DNA from 2 places in the Halomonas sediminis genome. Region 2 is predicted to be linked to the other one. Evidence: predicted binding sites of a transcription regulator. Region 2 holds the regulator's gene; the other holds the start of a gene.

Region 1 (10,441 bases), 410 kb from region 2:
TTTCAGTGCGTGGCCACACGCACCTCCTGGAAGCGGCCCGCGAACTCTTTCTGGATTTGGATATTGACTGGGAAAACGATCTGGCTCACTGGCTGGGCGATATGCCCGCGCATTCGCTGGCGGAAGGTTTACGCCGCATGGCGCGCTGGGGGCTGCGCGCCAAGGATGAGCTGTTTCAGGACGTCGCCGATTACGTTTTCGAGGAAGCTCGCCTGCTGCCAGGCCGCCATCAGCACGATATTGTTCGCGATCATCTGACGGAAATCGATATTGCCACCGACCGCCTGGAGGCTCGGCTGGCACGCTTGCATAAAAAGCTCACCCAGGAACCGCGCTCATGATTCTGCGCCTACTGCGCATTTCCTGGGTCATCAGCCGTCACCGGCTGGATACCCTGATTCCCATGGAACGCCTACCCTGGTGGCTGCGTACCTTATTGTGGTTTTCCCCGCTGCGCTTGATTCCAGTGGGCTCGCGTTCCCGCGGGGAGCGCTTGCGTCTGTCGCTGGAACTGCTGGGCCCGATCTTTATCAAGTTCGGGCAAATGCTTTCCACCCGGCGCGACCTTTTGCCGGAAGACATCGCCGATGAACTCAAGCGCCTGCAAGATCAGGTACCGCCGTTTCCCGGCCACTTGGCCGTGGAGCGTATCGAAAAAGAGCTGGAAACCTCGATTGCCCTGGCATTTGCCGAATTCGATACTACTCCTTTGGCATCGGCGTCGATCGCCCAGGTGCATGCCGCTCGGCTGCACAGCGGTGAAGACGTCGTGGTCAAGATCATTCGTCCGGGCATCACTCGCGTCATGCGTCAGGACATGGCGCTGATGTATCAGGTCGCCCGGGTACTGGCCATGATTCCGGAAGCCAGACGGCTGCGCCCGGTTGAAGTCATCCGCGACTATGAAGCCACGCTGTTCGATGAACTCGACCTGTACAAAGAAGCGGCCAATACCTCCCAGCTCAAGCGCAACTTCAAGGATTCTCCCCTGCTGTTCGTGCCCAGCATTCATTGGCAATTCACCCGCCGGGGCATGATGGTGCAGGAGCGTATTCGCGGTGTACCGGTGGCGAACACCGCCATGCTGATCGCTCAAGGCACCAACCTGAAGAAGCTTGCCGAGCGAGGGGTCGAAATTTTCTTCACCCAGGTGTTTCGCGACAACTTCTTTCACGCCGACATGCATCCGGGCAATATCTTCGTCAATTGCGACAACCCGGAAGACCCCCAGTACATCGCTATCGATTGCGGCATCGTGGGCAGCCTGACCCGCGAAGACCAGGACTACCTAGCACGTAACCTTCTGGCCTTCTTTCATCAGGATTATTACGAAGTCGCCGCCCTGCACATCGAATCCGGCTGGGTGGGCGAAAACACTCGTGCCAATGAGTTCGCCGCCGCGATACGCACTGTATGTGAGCCAATCCTGGAAAAGCCGCTCAAGGACATCTCCTTCGCCCAAGTGCTGCTGGGGCTGTTTCAGACCGCACGGCGCTTCAATATGGAAGTCCAGCCGCAGCTGGTACTGCTACAAAAGACGCTGCTCAATATCGAGGGGCTGGGTCGTCAACTCTACCCCGACCTGGACCTATGGAGCACCGCCAAGCCTTACCTGGAACAATGGATGAAAGAGCGCGCCGGCATCGGAGGGCTATGGAAATCTCTCAAGCGCCAAGCGCCGGAACTCTCTCATCAACTCCCGGAGCTACCGGCACTTGCCCATCAGGCACTCAGCCGCATGGAGCACGAACATCGTCAGCGCCTGCAACAGGCCGGGGCCATCGAGGGCATTCGCTACCAGCTGCAGCGCAAGGACAAGCGTCAGCACCGATTACGCCTGGGGTTGATCCTGGTGGCACTGGCCTTGGTCTGGCAACCGCTGAGTGCCTGGTCCTCGACCCAGGATTGGCCGGTACTGGCGGCGGCGGCCATCGGTCTGGCGCTCGTCGTATGGCAATGACTCCCTTTTTACTTTGACCGGATGCTTAGCATGCAAGACACTTATTCTTCACAACCAACCTCTGCCGACCAGAGCATTCTCGATGCATTGGCCGAGGTATTACGCCAAAGGCGGCACGCAGCACCGGAAGATTCTTATGTCGCCGCCTTGCATCACAAGGGTTTGAACAAGATACTCGAAAAAGTCGGCGAAGAAGCGACCGAAACACTGTTGGCGGCCAAGGATGCCGAACACGGCACTGAGGCACAGCGTCACGCCCTTGTCGCCGAAACCGCTGACCTGTGGTTTCATAGCCTGGTCATGCTTTCGCACTTGGGCATGGATCATCAGCCGGTACTCGACGAACTGGCTCGTCGCTTTGGAATCTCGGGTCATGCGGAAAAGTCCGCCAGATCCCAATAACGCACCGCTATCAACCGCAGCACCGTAAAAGAGGAATTGCATATGTTAGGTGGTATCAGTATTTGGCAGCTGCTGATTGTTCTGGGCATCATCATCCTGATTTTCGGCACCAAGAAACTGCGCAACGTAGGGACTGACCTCGGTGGAGCCATGAAAGGCTTCAAGAAAGCCATGCATGAAGACGAAACGGAAGATGCCGACGCCAAGGCCAAGAAGACCGACGAGCCCCGTGCCAAGGTCGCCCATGAAGACAACGGCAACACTTACGATGTGAAAGCCGAAGAAAAGCAGCCCGAACGTTCCGACGAGCGCAAGTAATCTATGCTGGATATCGGTTTTCTTGAGCTATTGCTCATCGGTGTGGTGAGCTTATTGGTGCTGGGTCCCGAGAGGCTTCCGCGCGCCGCGCGTACGGTGGGCCTGTGGATTGGCAAGGTCAAGCGAACGGTGTCCGGCATGCAGCGTGAAATCAACGCCCAGCTGGAAACCGAAGAGTTGCGCCAGAAGCTCAACGAGCAACAACAAAAACTCGACGATAGCCTCAAGAAGGCCAAGCAAGACGTCGAAAGCCTGGCGGACACTCCCCCTTCTCGTTCGGATGCTACGAAAAACCCGAACGAGACGTCGGAGAATGAACCGCCCCCCGAGGATCCTGTGGCGCGTGCTACATCACGGCTCGACGATGCCCTGGCTACCGTGCGTGAAGACCTACCCACCGCATCATCCGATGACACCTCGGCCGCCAAGAAGGATACCGATTCCCGATGAGCACGTCCGGCGACTCGCAGAAAGAGCAAGTCCAGGCCCCTTTGATTGAACATTTGATCGAACTACGCTCGCGCCTGATGCGTGCGGTGGTAGTGATCCTGGTCATTTTTCTAGGGCTATATTCGTTTGCCAACGACATCTATTCCTTTGTCGCCCAGCCATTGATGGCGCTGTTGCCGCCAGGCTCGCAGATGATTGCCACCGAAGTGGCATCACCCTTCCTTGCACCATTCAAACTGACTCTGGTGGTGGCGGTATTCGCCGCCATTCCCTATGTGTTGCATCAGGCCTGGGCATTTGTCGCACCCGGGCTTTACGACAATGAAAAGGCCATGGCAGTGCCAATCCTGGCCTCCAGCATAGCGCTTTTCTATACCGGGGCGGCATTCGCCTATTACGTGGTATTTCCGCTGCTGTTTCAGTTTTTCACCCAGACCGGGCCGGAAAACGTGGCGGTAATGACCGATATAAATCAGTACCTTAACTTCGTCCTCAAGTTGTTTTTCGCCTTTGGTGTGGCGTTTGAAATCCCCATTGCTACCTTTCTGCTGATCGCCTCCGGGGCCACCACGGTGGAAAGCCTGTCGAAAAAACGCCCTTACATCGTCCTGGGGTGTTTCGTCGTCGGAATGCTGCTGACGCCGCCGGATATTATTTCCCAGAGCTTGCTGGCAGTACCCATGTACCTGCTTTATGAAGTCGGGCTGTTATTCGGCCGCCTGGTACGCAAGCGTCGGGCGGAAAAAGATGCCGCCGAGGAACAGGATAAAAATGTCTGACATCTCAGCCAGATAACGTAATTCCTGTACCGTAAAACCGCAACGGCCCCTCTATTGATCAAATAGAGAGGCCATTTTAGATAGAGGGGCCGTTGTGCGTCAGGCTATCAGGTCAGCATTTCGTCGATACGATCCACTAGCTTGAAGATCCCGGTAGCCGCTTCACTGATTCTGGTCGCCAACATGTAGGCCGGTGTGGTCACCACCTGGTGTTCTCGATCCACGACGATGCCTTCTACTCCGCAACTACGGTGCAACCCCCCCATGGCACTGATGGCACCGGAAACGCCCGGGTCGTTGCCCACGGTCACCGCAATGCCCTCGCCTAGCAAACGCGGCACCAACACCGGCGAGATACACATCAGGCCAATCGGCTTGGCATCTTCACGAAAGCCCGCCAAAGCGTCCTTGAGTGCCTCAAGCACCTGCATGTTGTCGCCTGCCCGAGCAAAGTCGGAGAGATTCTTGGCCACCCCGAAACCGCCGGGGACGATCACCGCGTCGTAATCACCGGCCTGGAGCTCTCCCAGCTCGCTGATCTCACCACGGGCCAGGCGTGCGGCCTCTTTCAGTACATTGCGGCTTTCGCCGTCTTCCAGCGCCTGGGTAAGATGATTCACCACCTGATATTGCTCGATATCCGGGGCGAAGCAACGATAACCGATCCCCAACTGGTCCAGACGCAGCAGCGTCAAGGTGGTTTCATAAATTTCCGAGCCGTCGAACACGCCACAGCCTGCCAGGATCACTGCCACCTGTTTGGTCATTTTTATTTCCTCGTTTGGGTGTCGCCGCCATGGGCAATGCTGAATAAATCGATCGTCCACTTTAGTGAGTCTCTTCTCCGGCCACAAGGCGGCTTTCGCCGGATAGCACGGCTGATATACTCAAGGGATTGTTGTCGCCTGTACCGTCGGCGATGAGCTTTCCGTTACTGTCTGGAGAAACGCCTTGAACACGCCCAGTCCTCGCCATTTTCCTGCGCTACGCATGCGCCGTATGCGCCGCGATGATTTTTCTCGTCGCCTGATGCAAGAAGCCTCCCTGACCCCCAGCGACCTGATCCTGCCGGTTTTCGTGCTGGAAGGCGAAAACCAGCGCGAAGCGGTCGCCTCGATGCCCGGCGTGGAGCGTTTGTCGCTGGACCTTTTGATCGAGCAGGCACGCGAAGCCTACCAACTGGGTATTCCCGCCCTGGCATTGTTTCCGGTGGTGACCGCCGAACATAAAAGCGATCTGGCGGAAGAAGCCTATAACGCCAATGGGCTGGTGCAGCGCAGTGTACGGGCATTGAAAACCGCCTTACCGGAACTGGGGATTATTACCGATGTGGCGCTTGACCCCTACACCAGTCATGGCCAGGACGGCATTATCGATGAGCAGGGCTATGTCCAGAATGACCGCACCGTCGACACCTTGCTCAAGCAGGCGTTGTCCCACGCCGAGGCCGGCGCCGACGTGGTGGCGCCTTCGGATATGATGGACGGACGCATTGGCGCCATCCGTCAGGTACTCGAACAGGAACACCTGCACAATGTGCGCATCATGGCCTACAGCGCCAAGTATGCTTCGCATTACTACGGGCCTTTCCGAGATGCGGTGGGCTCGGCAGCCAATCTGGGCAAGGCCGACAAGCGCACCTACCAGATGGACCCGGCCAACAGCGATGAAGCCCTGCATGAAGTCGCCCTGGACCTGGCCGAAGGCGCTGACATGGTGATGGTCAAGCCCGGCATGCCTTATCTGGATGTGGTTCGCCGGGTAAAGGACGAACTCAGAGTCCCCACTTTCGCTTATCAGGTCAGCGGCGAGTACGCCATGCACCGCGCGGCGTTCGACAACGGCTGGCTGGAAGCCGAGCCGGTGATCATGGAATCGTTGATGTGCTTCAAGCGTGCCGGTGCCGACGGTATCTTGACCTATTTCGCCCTGGAGGCAGCCCGCTACATGCAATCTCAAGGGTAGGCCCAGGCTAGACGTTCGCGCCAGATAGCAAGCGCTGCGATAACGAGCGCTGTCATCTGGCTGTCATCCTCGTCGATTAACCTCGACGCATATTCACCAATATTCGCCCCCAAAGCTGCCTGGGCGTGACCGGGAGCGCGTACATGCAAGACTCAGCCATTGATGGTTCCCAGAACGAGAGCAGCGACACCGCAAGCGAGGCGGCACCCTTGCGCCTCAACCGTACCCCTACCGGCGTGCAGACGCGTCACCCCGTGCCGGAAACCGACCTCGACGATCCGTTGCTGTATTTCAATCGTGAGCTCTCCCACCTGCAATTCAACATCCGAGTGCTCGAACAGGCCCTCGATGAGTCGCATCCATTGCTCAATCGCTTGATGTTCCTGCTGATCTTCTCCTCCAACATGGACGAGTTCTTTGAAATCAGGGTGGCTGGGCTCAAGCATCAAATCGCTTTAGGCGATGACACCACCGGCGCGGATGGCCGGCTACCCAAGGCAGTACTCGCGGAAATCTCGCAAACTGCCCATCGGCAGATTATTCGTCAATACCAGATACTCAACGACACCTTGCTACCCCAGCTGGAAGCCCAGGGACTGCGCTTTCGACGGCGTGATCACTGGACAAGCGAGCAAAAGGCCTGGGTGCGCGAGTTCTTCGATAACGAAATCATGCCGGTGATCAGCCCTATCGGGCTGGACCCTTCGCATCCGTTTCCTCGCCTGGTCAACAAGAGCCTGAATTTCATCGTCAGGCTGGAAGGCAAGGATGCCTTCGGACGCGCCGGTGGGATGGCAATCCTTCCCGCACCGCGTTCATTGCCTCGCTTGATGGCCCTGCCCAAGGCCCTTTGCGAGGAAGGCTTCTCCGAATACGTCTTCTTGTCTTCGATGATCCACGCCCATGCTGACGAGCTGTTTCCCGGCATGAACGTGCGCGGTTGCTATCAGTTCCGTCTGACGCGCAATGCCGACATGAGTGTCGACCCCGAAGAAGTCTCCGATCTGGCCTCGGCGCTACGCGGTGAATTGCTCGCGCGTCGCTATGGCAATGGGGTACGCCTGGAAGTGGCGGAAAACTGCCCGGCCGACTTGATCGATTTTCTGCTGACGCAATTCGAACTGGGGCCGGACGATCTGTACCTCGTCGAAGGCCCGGTCAACCTGACCCGCATGATGGCGGTACTGGGAGACGTCGACAGGCCGGACCTGGTCTATCGCCCCTTCACTCCCAGTATTCCCAATTCGCTCAAGAGCGGCAGCTTGTTCCAGGCCATCGCCAAGCACGATATCCTGCTGCACCATCCTTTTCAGTCGTTCACGCCGATCGAAGACCTGCTGCGCGAGGCGGCACGTGACCCGAATGTGCTCGCCATCAAGCAGACGCTATACCGTACCGGCGCCGAATCGCCGATTGTCAGCGCCTTGGTGGACGCCGCAAGCCAAGGCAAGGAAGTCACGGTGGTGATCGAGCTTCGCGCACGTTTCGATGAAGCCGACAACCTGGTACTCGCCTCTCGCCTCCAGGAAGCTGGCGCCATCGTGATTTACGGCATCATGGCCTACAAGACCCATGCCAAGATGCTGCATATCGTGCGACGTGAAAAAGGCAAGCTGCGCCACTATGCCCATCTGGGCACCGGCAACTACCACTCCAAGACCGCCAAGCTGTATACCGATTACAGTCTGCTCACCGCCAATCCCAAGCTGTGTAGCGATGTTCACAAGGTCTTTCAGCAGCTCTCCGGTATGGGCAAGGCAAGGCGTATCGATACCCTGCTGCATGCACCTTTCACTCTGCATGAGCGATTGGTGGAAATGATCGAGCGCGAAGCACAGCACGCCCAGCAAGGTAAGCGCGCTCACATCATCATCAAGTGCAATTCCCTGACCGAGCCCAAACTGATCCGAGCGCTTTACCGGGCGTCTCAGGCGGGGGTCGAGTGCGACCTGATCATTCGCGGCATGTGCTGCCTACGCCCTGGGGTGCCGGGTATCTCGGACAACATACGGGTACGCTCGATTATCGGGCGCTTTCTGGAGCACACCCGCGTGTTTCATTTTCATAACGATGGCGAGCCGGAAATCTGGTGCTCGAGCGCCGACCTGATGGCGCGTAACATGTTTCACCGGGTGGAAACCTGCTTTCCCCTGCTGGAAAAGAAAATCGCCACCCGGGTGCGCAAGGACCTGGAAACCTACCTGGTGGACAACTGCCAGAGCTGGCGGCTGCAATCCGACGGGCAATATGAGCTTCAGTGCCCGAACGGCAGCGCTCCCATCAGTGCTCAGGAAACGCTGCTTTACGCTTATGCCTCGAAAATTTGACCTATCCTCAGCCCTTGGCACTGCTGGTCAAGAGCTGATAGTCAGGGACTGAGAGTCAGGTGCGCTGCCGGTCAGGCGTAACGTTTACGCAGAACTTTCGCGGCCTCCACCATATTGGCCAGGGCCGGTTCGACTTCTTCCCAGTGACGGGTTTTCAACCCGCAATCAGGATTGACCCACAGCCGCTCGGCAGGAATCTTCTCCAGCGCTTTTTCCATCAACTGTACCATCCAGGCTACCTCGGGAATATTGGGGGTGTGGATATCGTAGACACCGGGGCCAATCTCGTTGGGATAGGCGAAGTCCTGAAAGGCCGCCAGTAGCTCCATGTCCGAACGCGAGGTTTCGATGGTGATTACATCGGCGTCCAGTGCGGCAATCGCCCCGATAATGTCGTTGAATTCCGAATAACACATATGCGTATGGATCTGGGTCTCGTCGCGCACCCCGGAGGCGCTCAACTTGAAGCATTCCACCGCCCAATTCAGGTAAGCCTGCCATTGCCCTTGGCGCAGCGGCAGCCCTTCGCGCAATGCCGGTTCGTCAATCTGAATGATGCTGATGCCCGCTCGTTCAAGGTCCACCACCTCATCGCGTAGCGCCAACGCAATCTGACGGCAGGTGGTCTCGCGGGGCTGGTCGTCGCGCACGAAGGACCAGTGCAGAATCGTCACCGGCCCGGTAAGCATGCCTTTCATGGGCTTGTCGGTCAGTGTCTGGGCGTATTCACTCCAGCGCACCGTCATGGGTGCCGGACGGCTGACATCCCCATAAATTACCGGCGGCTTGACGCAGCGTGAACCGTAGCTCTGTACCCAGCCGAACCGGGTAAAGGCGAATCCCTCGAGCTGTTCACCGAAATACTCGACCATATCGTTGCGCTCGGCTTCGCCATGTACCGGTATATCCAGCCCCAAGGCTTCCTGGCGCGTGACGCTATAGGCGATTTCCTCACGCATGCGCGTTTCGTAAGCTTCACGCCCCAGGGTCTTTGCCTTGAACGCCCGGCGCGCCGCACGGATATCCTGGGTTTGCGGAAAAGAGCCGATCGTGGTGGTGGGAAACAGCGGTAGATCAAGTTTGCGCCGCTGGGCCAGGGCGCGTTGGGCATAGGCGCTGCTACGCGCGCTATCGGCAAGCTGTATGGCCGCCAGGCGGGCTCTTACCGTCTTGCGGCAGGTCCGCTCGGAGCCGCGTCGTTCATCCAGGGCGCGGGTGGCTGCGTCCAGGCGTGTTTCATCCTCGGCGGTAGCCCGGTTGTCCAGCAAACGAGAAAGGCTGACCACTTCATCGAGTTTCTGCCGGGCAAACGCCAGCCAGTTTTTCAGCTGATTATCCAGGTCGCTTTCAAGCGCAAGGTCCACCGGCACATGCAACAACGAACAGCTCGGGGCCAGCCATAGGCGATTGCCCAGGCGTACCTTTACCGGCATGAAGCGCTCCCGCAAGGCCGCCAGGTCCGCTCGCCAGATATTACGTCCATCCACCACCCCCACCGAGAGCACTTGATGCGGCCCGAGACGATCGATCACATGGGTCAGTTCATCCGCTCCACGCACCGCATCGACATGCAACCCGGCCACCGGCAGGCGCGTCGCAAGCGACAGATTATCGCCCAAGCCGCCAAAATAAATGGCCACCATCAGTTTGAGCGGTGCCGCCTGGAGGCGGTGATAGGTACGTTCATAAGCTTGCTGCCAGGCCAGAGGGAGATCCTGCACCAAGGCGGGTTCATCGAGCTGCACCCATTCCACCCCCTGTACCGCCAAGCGATTGAGCACCTCGCCGTAAACCTCGACCACTTCTTCCAACAGCGACAAACGGTCGAACGCCTGGCCTTTTTCCTTGCCCAGCCACAACCAGGTCAGTGGCCCGGTCAAGGTCACCTTCACCGAATGTCCGGCCTGGTGCGCCTCGTCCACTTCATCGAACAAGCGAGTGGACGCCAACTGAAAGCGCTGGTGTTCATGCAGCTCAGGGACCAGGTAGTGATAGTTGGTATCGAAATACTTGGTCATTTCGCAAGCCGCCGCCGGGATACCGCTGGGTGCCCGACCGCGAGCCATGCGAAAGGTGGTATCCAGGCTAACGTCACCAGCGGCCAGTTCCTGCTGAGCGGCAAAGCGCTCCGGCACTGCCCCCAGCAAGGCGGAAACATTCAGCACCTGATCGTAGAAAGCGAAATCACCTACGCTGACCCAATCCAGCCCGGCCTGGCGTTGCGCCGCCCAGTGGCGGGC
Region 2 (10,441 bases):
GCTGCGTGGCAGTTTCAGAGTTTGCAGCTGCTCAGCCAAGGCCCGCTCACGCAGCCAGGTGAAATCGCCACGCCGCAAGGTATGCGTTTGCGCCAGTTGCAAACGGCGACTCTGATAATCGGCCAGCCCCAGGCGCTCGGCAAGTTGCAGGGGTTCGTCCCCCTGAGCGTGCTGCCAGACATCCAGGCACTGGCTCAGCCAGGCATAATGGCCGTGCTCCGTGCGTTGCATCACCCCGCCGTTGTCCCACAAAGTATCGTCCAGGTCGAAGGTCAGCGCTTGCAATCGCTTCATCGTTTACTCAGCTCAGGAAAAGGCATGGTAAGAAGGGCCTGATGGTGGCTCGGTGGTGCTATACACTGCCAAATGCACAGGAAAACACAAGAGGGCAACCGCTTGAACGAAGACGGCTCACTTCCTATTTACTACAATATCTGCAGCGGCATTCAAAGCGCCATGGGCAATCCAGTCAAGGTCCAAGCAACGCAACACAGAACATGCGTGCCGTTTATCCGGTTACTGCTGGTGGCGTTGCTGGCAAGCTCACCCGGAGCATGGGCCGGTAATATCAGTGGCACCCTGGGGGCCGTAGGCTCCGACACCATGGCCGGGCTGATGCTGCGCTGGGGGGAGGCCCTGGTGACTCGCCACCCCGACGTTCGGCTGCAGTTTCAGGCCAGCGGCTCCGCCAGCGCCCCACCAGCGCTACTTGCCGGTACCACTCGGCTGGGGCCGATGTCACGCCGGATGACAGCCGAGGAATACCAGGCTTTTGAGAAGCGTTATGGTTACCCGCCGCTTGAACTGAAAGTGGCACTGGATGCCTTGGTAGTGGTGGTGCATCGTCACAATCCTTTGCGCCAGCTGAGCTTGGCTCAGCTGGATGCCATCTTTTCCACCACCCGGGAGTGTGGAGCGCAGGCACCGCTGAGACGCTGGCAAGCCTTTTCCACCACCCTTGACTGGCCTTACGGCAAGATTGCCCTGCATGGCCGCAACCTGGCTTCCGGCACCTATGGGTTGTTTCGACAACGGGTGCTATGCGGCGGCGAATTTCGTCGTGATATCAGTGAATATCCTGGCTCCTCGGCGGTCATCGCCGCCGTGGGCGAATCTCCCGGCGCCATGGGTTATGTCGCCTACAATCATCTGACGCCGATGGTCCACCCGCTGGGGATAGCCGAGCAGGAGACTCAAGCCATCCTGCCCACTGAAGAAGCCATTCAGTCCGGCCGTTATCCGCTGTCGCGCTTTCTGTATCTTTACGTCAACCTACCACCGAATGAGCCACTTCCTGCTGCCGAACGGGCCTTTATCGAACTGATTCTCTCCGACGAAGGGCAGCGCATTGCCCGAGCAGCGGGTTTTGTGCCACTTTCTCCCCCTACACTTAAGGCGCAAGCGCTCACCGGGGATTAGCTGTCACCCGGTTGTCATAAAATTGTCTTACGCTGAGTCAGCGTCCCTCTTGCTCACCTTGCGTTTCCACTTGTGAGTCTTCATTGATTTCACCATGACACCACCATCCGATACGCTCAATCAGCGCTTGCGCCTGGCCCGCGATCGCCTTGCTACCGGTTTGATCACTGCCGGCGGCACCGGCGTTCTGTTAGCGGTACTGGCGATTGCCGTGTTTCTGCTCTGGGAAACGCTACCGCTGCTGCGTCTGGGTGACACCCTGGCCTTGGCCAAGCTGACACCGCTGGCTTGGGGCACATTGAAAGCCGCCTTCTATGCGCTGTTGTTCGCCGTGCCCCTGGCGCTGGGAGCGGCAATGTATTCGGCGCTGTTCATGTCCACCCGCCTGCGCCACCGGCTAAAACCCACGCTGGAAATGATGGAAGCCATTCCCGGTGTGGTAGTGGGATTTATCGCCGGTCTGATCATCGCACCCTGGGTTGAGCGTCACCTGGCCGGCACCTTGCTGCTGGTAATCGGGTTACCGCTGAGCGCTCTAGTCGCGGGAGCGATCTGGCATCACCTCGGCACTCGGCTGCAGCGCACATTTCCCTTAAGCTGGGCGGGATTGTGGCTGGTGCCCTGGTTCGTCTTGATGATCGCCTTGGCGTTCTGGGTCACGCCCTTGCTGGAACAGCAACTGCCCGAAGACGACTTGCGGCGTTTTCTGGATAAGCAGTGGGGCATCGACTATGCCACCCGCAATGCCATGATCGTGGGGGTGGCCATGGGTTTTGCCGTGATTCCCAGTATTTACGCCCTGGCTGAAGACGCCCTGGCCGACGTGCCTGGAAGCTTGCTCGAAGGTGCCCAGGCGCTAGGCGCCACCCGCTGGCAGGCGCTGTGGAAAGTGGCCTTGCCCACCGCAGGACCAGGGCTGTTTTCGGCGGTGATGATCGGGGCCGGGCGTGCGGTGGGCGAAACCATGATCGTATTGATGGCCAGCGGCAATACCGCCCTGTTCAGTGCCAGTCCCTTTGAAGGCATGCGCTCGATTTCAGCGGCCATTGCCATTGAATTACCTGAAGCCGCACCCGGCGGCCTGACCTATCATTTATTGATTCTCGCCGCCTTGGCGTTGTTCGTGTTCACTTTCCTGGTCAACACTTTGGCGGAAGCGGTGCGTCAACGTCTGAGACGCCGTTACCGGCGCCTGGAAGGCCATCCATGATCCAGTGCCTGGCAAAAAATCGGGATGAGGCCTGGCCATGGTTGAGCGCTGCAAGCGTTGCGCTTTCGCTGCTCATGCTGGCCGCACTGGTGAGTTTGCTGGTGGTGCGCGGCTTGGGCCATTTCTGGCCGGCGCCGATTGAAGAAGTCACGCTCGCCGACGGCCAGGTCATTGCCGGACATGCCGTACGCGAAGCCCCTCTGCCTGACCGCCCCGGCCATGAACGGCTGTATTACACCGCCAATCGCGACCTCGACGGTGCCCTCTGGCAATGGGTGGCGCTGGATACCATTCAAACGCGCTCCACCCCGATCGAACTGGTGCTTCTCGATCGCGCTTCCTGGGGAGATTTCATCGGCCGACTGGTGGCTGTGGTGATGCCGAATGAGCGTCTGGAAGGCGAAGCTGCTTGGCAGGCGTTGCAGCAACACCTGAACCAGAGAAACACGGTAGCCAATGGCGCACCCTCCAGGGCCGCCTCCGGTGACAGCTATGTGCCCGGAGATACCTATCTAATAGTGGAAAGCGTCGAGGGGCGTCAACGACAGCAACCCTTACATGTCATTCATGGGGCCCAGCGCCCCAATGCCATGTCCATGGGTGAGAAGATTCAGACGTGGGGCAACGCCGTATGGCGCTTCCTCAGCCAAGGGCCGCGAGCGGCCAATACCGGCGGCGGCGTCTGGCCGGCCATTTTCGGTACCGTCCTGATGGTACTGCTGATGTCACTTCTCGTGACCCCCTTCGGCGTGCTGGCAGCGATCTATCTCAATGAAATTGCGCATCAAGGACGCCTGACGCGGCTGGTGCGCATCGGGGTGCGTAATCTCGCCGGGGTTCCTTCGATCGTCTACGGTGTCTTCGGGCTGGGGGTATTCGTCTACGGCATCGGGGGAAGCCTCGATGAATGGTTCTTCAGCGACACCCTGCCCTCACCCACTTTCGGCACCGGGGGCTTGCTGTGGGCCTCCTTGACCCTGGCGCTTCTGACCTTGCCGGTGGTGATCGTGGCGACGGAAGAAGGTTTGGCGCGAATTCCCGATGCCCAGCGCGAAGGAGCGCTGGCCCTGGGCGCCACCCGCCTGGAAATGCTCACCCGGATCGTGCTGCCGATGGCCGCTCCGGCCATGCTGACCGGGGTGATTCTCGCCGTGGCGCGCGCCGCCGGCGAAGTCGCGCCCTTGATGCTGGTGGGCGTCGCCAAACTCGCACCCCAGATGCCTCTGGACGGTGAATTTCCCTACCTGCACCTAGAGCGCAAGTTCATGCATCTTGGCTACCATATCTTCGATACCGCCTTTCACGGCGAAGATGTCCAGGCCGCCTTGCCCCTGGTCTACGCCACGGCATTACTTCTGGTGTTGATTGTGCTGGTGCTTAACCTGACTGCCATATTTCTGCGTCATCATCTCAGGCGCCAACGAGGAAACTGATGCAAGCGTCGTTACCGAAATCCGCTCCCGACAATGCTGCGGTCATGCATTTCGCCACGGCCGAGAGCTGTCTGGAGATCAATGATTTCAGTCTGGCCTATGCCGGCGTGCCCGCCTTGCAGGGCTTATCCCTGCAGGTACCGCGCCACCGGGTCACGGCGTTCATCGGACCTTCTGGCTGTGGCAAGTCGACCCTGTTGCGGGCCATCAACCGGCTGCACGACCTGAACGAGTCGGTGACTCTCAGCGGGAACATTCAATTGGAAGGCCGGGACATTCACGCCCCCCAGCTGAACGTGGCGGAATTGCGCCGCCGGGTAGGAATGGTGTTCCAGAGCCCCAATCCTTTTCCTATATCGATTTATGAAAACGTCGCCTTTGGTCTGCGTCTGCAAGGTCGAATGCCCAAACGCAAACGCGATGACACCGTCGAATGGGCGCTACAGTCCGCCGCGCTGTGGGAGGAGGTAAAGGATCGCCTGTACCGCTCTGCCTGGACCCTGTCGGGTGGGCAGCAGCAGCGCCTGGTCATCGCCCGCACCCTGGCGGTGCGACCAGATGTCCTGCTGCTGGATGAGCCGGCCTCGGCACTCGACCCCATCTCGACACTCAAGATCGAGGAGCTAATACGCAACCTGAAGTCGCAACTGACCTTGGTGCTGGTCACTCATAACATGCAGCAGGCTGCCCGAGTCTCGGACTACACCGCCTTTCTCCAAGGGGGAGAGCTGGTGGAATACGGCCCCACCGATAGCGTATTCACCAATCCGCGCCTGCAGCGCACCGAAAACTACATTACCGGCCGTATGGCGTAACCAGCGGCTAACACAGGCCTACCGGCCCAGGAGCGATACAATGGATATCACCAGCGATACGCATAGCCAGCACATTTCCCGCCAGTTCAATCAGGAGCTCGAAGAGCTCAAGACCCACCTGATGGCCATGGGCGGCCTGGTGGAAAAGCAGGTACAGGAGGCGATCAAGGCACTGCTGGAGAACGACTCTCACCTGGCGGAAAAGGTCCGTGACAACGACCGCCAGGTCAACGACCTTCAGATTCAGATTGATGATGAATGCACCCGGATACTGGCACGCCGCCAGCCGGCCGCCTCCGACCTGCGCCTGGTGGTGGCGGTAATTCGCGCCACCTCGGATCTTGAGCGTATCGGCGACGAAGCCAGCAAGATCGCTCGCAATGCCCTCAGCTTGAGCGAAGGCAGCAATAATGTAAAAGGCTTGGTGGAAGTCCGGCATATCAGCGAGCATGTGCGCAAGATGCTGCGCGATTCGCTCACCGCCTTTGCCCGCTTCGATACTGATCTGGCCATGCAGGTGGTGCACGAAGACAAGCTGGTGGATGACGAATATGGCAGCGCCATGCGCTCGCTGATGACTTTCATGATGGAAGACAGCCGTTCGATCAGCTCGGTACTCAACGTCATGTGGGTGTTGCGCGCCTTGGAACGGGTGGGTGACCATGCCAACAACCTGGCCGAATACGTGGTCTATCTGGTCAAGGGCCTGGATATCCGGCACATCGCCCCGGAAGAGCTCGATGAAAACATGCTGAAGAAGTCCTGACTTGAGATTAAAACGATAAGGTCAAAGCCCGCCAGGTTACTAGGTAGGATAGACAAGGCGCTTGGCGGGAAACACGCAACGAAAGCGGGCTCCCTCGCCTGGGTGGGAGTCGATCTCCAGGTGCGCTTCATGGCGCAATAGTACATGCTTGACGATTGCCAGCCCCAGTCCGGTACCGCCGGTTTCAGTGCTGCGCCCCTTGTCCACACGGTAGAAGCGTTCGGTGAGGCGCGGAATATGCACCGGATCGATGCCTTCCCCGTTATCCTCGACTTCAATGCAGGCGCCCTGAGAGTGAGTCTTCCAACGCAGGGTGATGTGGCTACCTTCCGGGGTATAACGCACGGCATTGAAAGCCAGGTTGGAAACCGCGCTGCGAATTTCCTGCTCACTGCCTACCAGCTGAGCATGGCACTCAAGCTCGATAGTCACTTCATGGCGGTGATGGGAAAGGGCCAGCGCATCGCGGCGGATGCCGTCGAGCAACGTCTCCATGAGCAGCGGCCGGTGATCTTCGCCACCCTGGTCGATCTCCAGGCGTGACAGCATCAGCAGATCGTTGACCAGATTCTGCATACGGCTCGTTTGCGCCTGCATCTGCGAAAGCCCGCGCCCCAGGCGCGGCGGCATCTGTTCAGCCAGGTCGCTGTAGGTTTCCAGATAACCGGAAAGTACCGTCAGGGGTGTGCGCAATTCATGGGAAACATTGGCCACGAAATCGCGCCGCATCTGTTCCAGGCGATGCAACCGGGTGATATCGCGAGCCATGAGCAGGCATTCGTCATCGCCATAAAGCGTCAGCTGGTATTGAAGGATACGACGCTCGTCGATGGGAGACGTCAAGGTCAGGGGTTCGCGATAGTCATGCGCCTTGAAGTAACTGACGAAGTGGGGGTCGCGCAGCAGATTGGTAATGTGCTGGCCGCGGTCATGGGCAGCTTGCAGCCCCAGCATGTCGCTGGCAGCACTGTTCCACCACTCCAGGTCACCATGACGGTCGAGCATCACCACGCTGTCGCGCATGGCTTCCGAGGATTCCTGTATCCGCGCGAGTATCGCCCGTAAGCGTTGCTGAGTGATGCGCTGGCGTTTCTGATAACGGTAAAGCTGGTCGAACAGCTCGCCCCACATCCCGCTCGCGGCAGGAGGCTCCTGCTCCGGGTGCAACGTCATCCAGCGATACAGGGCGCGTAACTGGCGCAGATGGTAAACCAGGCACAGCGCCAAGCCCGCTGCGAGACCCAGCCCCGGCGTCACTAACAGCCAGCCGACCAGGGTTCCCAAGGTTGCCGGCCATACCAGACGCCACAGCTCACGGCTCCACAATCGCACCCTAGCCTCTGGCCGAAAACCGGTAGCCGGTACCGCGTACAGTCTGAATCAAGTGCTGATGGGCATCGCCCAATGCCTTGCGCAGGCGGCGGATATGCACGTCCACGGTGCGTTCCTCGACATAGACATTGCCTCCCCATACTTGGTCCAGCAGCTGGCTACGAGTGTAGGCGCGCTCCTGGTGAGTCATGAAAAACTGCAACAGGCGGTACTCGGTAGGCCCCATTTCCAAGGCCTTGCCATGCGCACTGATGCGATGACTCATGGGATCCAGCAAGAGGCCGTCGATCTCGACGGCCTCTTCGACACCGCGCGGTGTCGCTCGGCGCAGCACGGCCTTGAGCCTTGCCACCAGCTCACGAGGGGAAAACGGCTTGGTAATGTAATCGTCGGCCCCGGCTTCGAGACCCTGAATCTTGTTGTCCTCTTCACCCTTGGCGGTAAGCATGATGATGGGTAGCTCGGCGGTGGCTTCTTCGCGCTTGAGCCGACGAGCAAGCTCGATACCGCTGATGCCCGGCATCATCCAGTCCAGCAGCAGCAAGTCCGGTTGATGATCCACAATCATGGCGTGGGCATCCTGAGCATTGCTCGCTTCAAGGACGTGGTAGTCAGCCATTTCCAGGGCGATCGCGATCATTTCGCGAATCGGCGCTTCATCATCGACAATCAGAACGGTCTTGGCGGTCATTATGGGCGGCCTCGTGATCGAACAATGACAGGTCAATGACAATCACACCATGCCCTGATGACAATTCCATGACAAGACCGATTTTCCCAAGCAGCCGCCCTCGCACCCCAACAAATGCCTATGCAAACGGCTCAGCTGCCGCTGGGCGAGCGTTAGGTCTTGCCGGGTTCCTGTTCAGTTGCGGTCGAAGAACGTTTGGCTCGCGGATGGGCCGCATCGTAACTGGCTGCCAGGCTTTGCCAATCCAGCCGGGTATACACCTGTGTAGTGGCCAGATTGGCATGGCCGAGGAGCTCCTGCACTGCACGCAAGTCCTGGCTGGACTCGAGCAAATGGCTGGCGAAGGAATGACGCAATCGGTGTGGGTGCAAGTGCTCCGGTAAACCGCGGGCCACGGCCAGGTGCGCCAGACGCTTTTGAATCGCACGATGCCCCAGACGGGCTCCGCGCACCCCGACGAACAGCGCGGTTTCGCCCTGGCCGGCAAGCAATGGGCGTTGCGCCAGCCAATGGCCCAGCGCCACCTGAGCACGCTGGCCCACCGGTACCTGGCGGGGTTTGCTTCCCTTGCCCATCACCCGTACCTGATGGCCGTGAACGTCAGGCTCATCCAGAGCGGCAAGCTCCGCCAGGCGCAAGCCACTGGAATAGAAAAGTTCCAGTATGGCCTGGTCGCGCAATGCCAACGGCGAGCCATCATGAGGGGTGTCCAGAAACTGGCTGAGCTGGTCCACATCCAGCGGGCGCGGCAGGTGGCTGGGCTGGCGCGGCGTGCGCAATAGCGTTACCGGGTTATGTGCCAGGATTCCTTGCTTGACTAGGTAATCGGCAAAACGCGAGAGTGCCGCGCGGCGCCGGGCCAAACTGCTGGGAGCCAGCCCGCGGCTACGTTCACGTCCCAGAAAAGCCCGCAACAGGGCGGTATCCAGTGCTTCCGCGGCATGCACATCACGGCTCAGCGTGAAGGCCTGCAAGGCGCTGAGATCCTGAGCATAGGCTTTCAGCGTGGCGGGGCTGGCATGGCGTCGCATCTGCGCCAGAAATGCCGTGATACTTCCCTCGAGCGGGGTATCAAGCATAAGGGCCCAGGCGCGTCAGCAAGCGGGCCATGACATCGCCCAGATATTCAGTGAACAAGGTGTCCATGCTGGCGCAATAACTTGCCGGGTCGGGGCTGGCGAGCAGCAGATAGCCCAGCGGCTGCCCGGCGGAAAGTCGAGTGATGGCGCAGGAACCCGCCTTGCGCGGTGGCTTGGTATGCGGCAACAGGCATTTCCAGTCGCTGACACTCAACTTGGAACAGCGGCTGGTGCGTCCATCAAGCAGCGCGGTCAGGCGCTTGGTGGCATGCTGGTCCAGCACCTGACGCGGCGGCTGTGGCGGAGCGGGTTCGTTATCGCTGAGTTCCGCCGGACACCAGAGTGCCATGGCCGGCGTTGCAAAACGCTCGCTGAGCTGGGTGGCCAACGCCTGGGCCAAGGTATCTCGATCCTCGGCTTCGACCAATGCCAGCAAGGTTTCCCGCAGGCGCCGATACTGTGTCTCATTGTGGCGCGCGGTTTCCAGCAGGTGTTCCAAGCGGCTTTCGGCATGCTCGGCACGCCGGCGCAGGTCGAGCACCAGACGTTCCAATAGCGAGATCGCACCCTGGATATCCGGATGAGGGACCTTGAGCTGCTGCAGCAACCCTTCACGCCCGACAAAAAAGTCCGGATGACGCGCCAGCCAGAAGGCTACCTGATCGGGATCGAGGGTTTTGCGCGGCTCGGGGGCTGAAGACATCACCTTACTCCTGTTTACGCTATCGCGACGGTTTGCGCTTGGCCGCGTCAGCTTAACGCGACGCGCCCATCAAACACACGTGTTGCCGGGCCGACCATGATCAACGCAGCTTCCGGGTCCGACCATTCGATCATCAAGTCACCGCCCGGCAGCGTTACCTTGACCGGACTTTTCAATAGTCCCTGGCGAATCCCGCTGGCAACGGCGGCACAGGCGCCGGTACCGCAGGCCAGAGTCTCGCCACTGCCACGCTCATAGACGCGCAGACGAATCGCGCAGGGCGAGAGCACCTGCATGAAACCGACATTGACCCGCTGGGGAAAGCGCGGGTGCGCTTCCACCAAGGGTCCCAAACGCTCCACCGGGGCAGTATCCACATCATCAACCTGGATCACCGCATGCGGATTGCCCATCGACACCACCCCCAGCTCGAGGGTTTCGTCACCGACCGCCAGGGTATGCAACGGCTGATCACCCGGCGCATCGAACGGCAATGCCGAGGGAGTGAAGCGCGGCCGCCCCATGTCCACGCGCACCATGCCGTCATGCTGCACCTTGAGCACCAGCGGGCCACCGGCGGTCTCGACCCGAATCTCGTGCTTGTGGGTAAGACGTTGATCGCGCACGAAGCGGGCGAAACAGCGCGCTCCATTGCCGCAGTTTTCCACTTCACTGCCATCGGCATTGAAGATGCGGTAGCGAAAATCCATTTCCGGGTCGCGGGGTGGCTCGACGATCAACAGCTGGTCGAAACCGATCCCCAGACGACGATCAGCAAGCTGGCGAATCTGCTCATTGCGAAGACGGGCGCGCTGAGTCACCAGATCCACCACCACGAAATCATTGCCCAGCCCGTGCATCTTGGTGAAATGCAGCAGCATCAAACGCTCCCTGCCGGTAGCAAGGTTTCGCCGGCCCACAAATCCGCCAGGCGCTCACGAGCACGCACCACATGACACTCCGTGCCATCCACCATCAGTTCCGCCGGGCGGG

The links. Region 2 encodes PhoB, which activates phosphate uptake and scavenging genes when phosphate is short. Its sites were predicted from a motif close to TGTCATANNNNTGTCANA; they were not measured.
Region 1: the regulator PhoB is predicted to act here: its motif matches at 5,925-5,942, upstream of ppk1 (polyphosphate kinase 1).

The regions. Positions count from the first base shown of each region.
Region 1 is NZ_CP085246.1:2,984,786-2,995,226, forward strand. Features, by position in the region: gene LG290_RS14075 (ubiquinone biosynthesis accessory factor UbiJ) at 1-341, shown strand, start outside; gene ubiB (ubiquinone biosynthesis regulatory protein kinase UbiB) at 338-1,960, shown strand; gene LG290_RS14085 (phosphoribosyl-ATP diphosphatase) at 1,991-2,362, shown strand; gene tatA (Sec-independent protein translocase subunit TatA) at 2,405-2,680, shown strand; gene tatB (Sec-independent protein translocase protein TatB) at 2,684-3,130, shown strand; gene tatC (twin-arginine translocase subunit TatC) at 3,127-3,909, shown strand; gene elbB (isoprenoid biosynthesis glyoxalase ElbB) at 4,017-4,676, opposite strand; gene hemB (porphobilinogen synthase) at 4,861-5,874, shown strand; gene ppk1 (polyphosphate kinase 1) at 6,018-8,201, shown strand; gene metE (5-methyltetrahydropteroyltriglutamate--homocysteine S-methyltransferase) at 8,273-10,441, opposite strand, start outside.
Region 2 is NZ_CP085246.1:3,393,827-3,404,267, forward strand. Features, by position in the region: gene LG290_RS16070 (HAD family hydrolase) at 1-294, opposite strand, end outside; gene LG290_RS16075 (PstS family phosphate ABC transporter substrate-binding protein) at 457-1,419, shown strand; gene LG290_RS16080 (ABC transporter permease subunit) at 1,514-2,629, shown strand; gene pstA (phosphate ABC transporter permease PstA) at 2,626-4,062, shown strand; gene pstB (phosphate ABC transporter ATP-binding protein PstB) at 4,062-4,877, shown strand; gene phoU (phosphate signaling complex protein PhoU) at 4,918-5,643, shown strand; gene phoR (phosphate regulon sensor histidine kinase PhoR) at 5,683-6,975, opposite strand; gene phoB (phosphate regulon transcriptional regulator PhoB) at 6,977-7,666, opposite strand; gene LG290_RS16110 (tyrosine recombinase XerC) at 7,819-8,745, opposite strand; gene LG290_RS16115 (DUF484 family protein) at 8,738-9,448, opposite strand; gene dapF (diaminopimelate epimerase) at 9,496-10,329, opposite strand; gene lysA (diaminopimelate decarboxylase) at 10,329-10,441, opposite strand, start outside.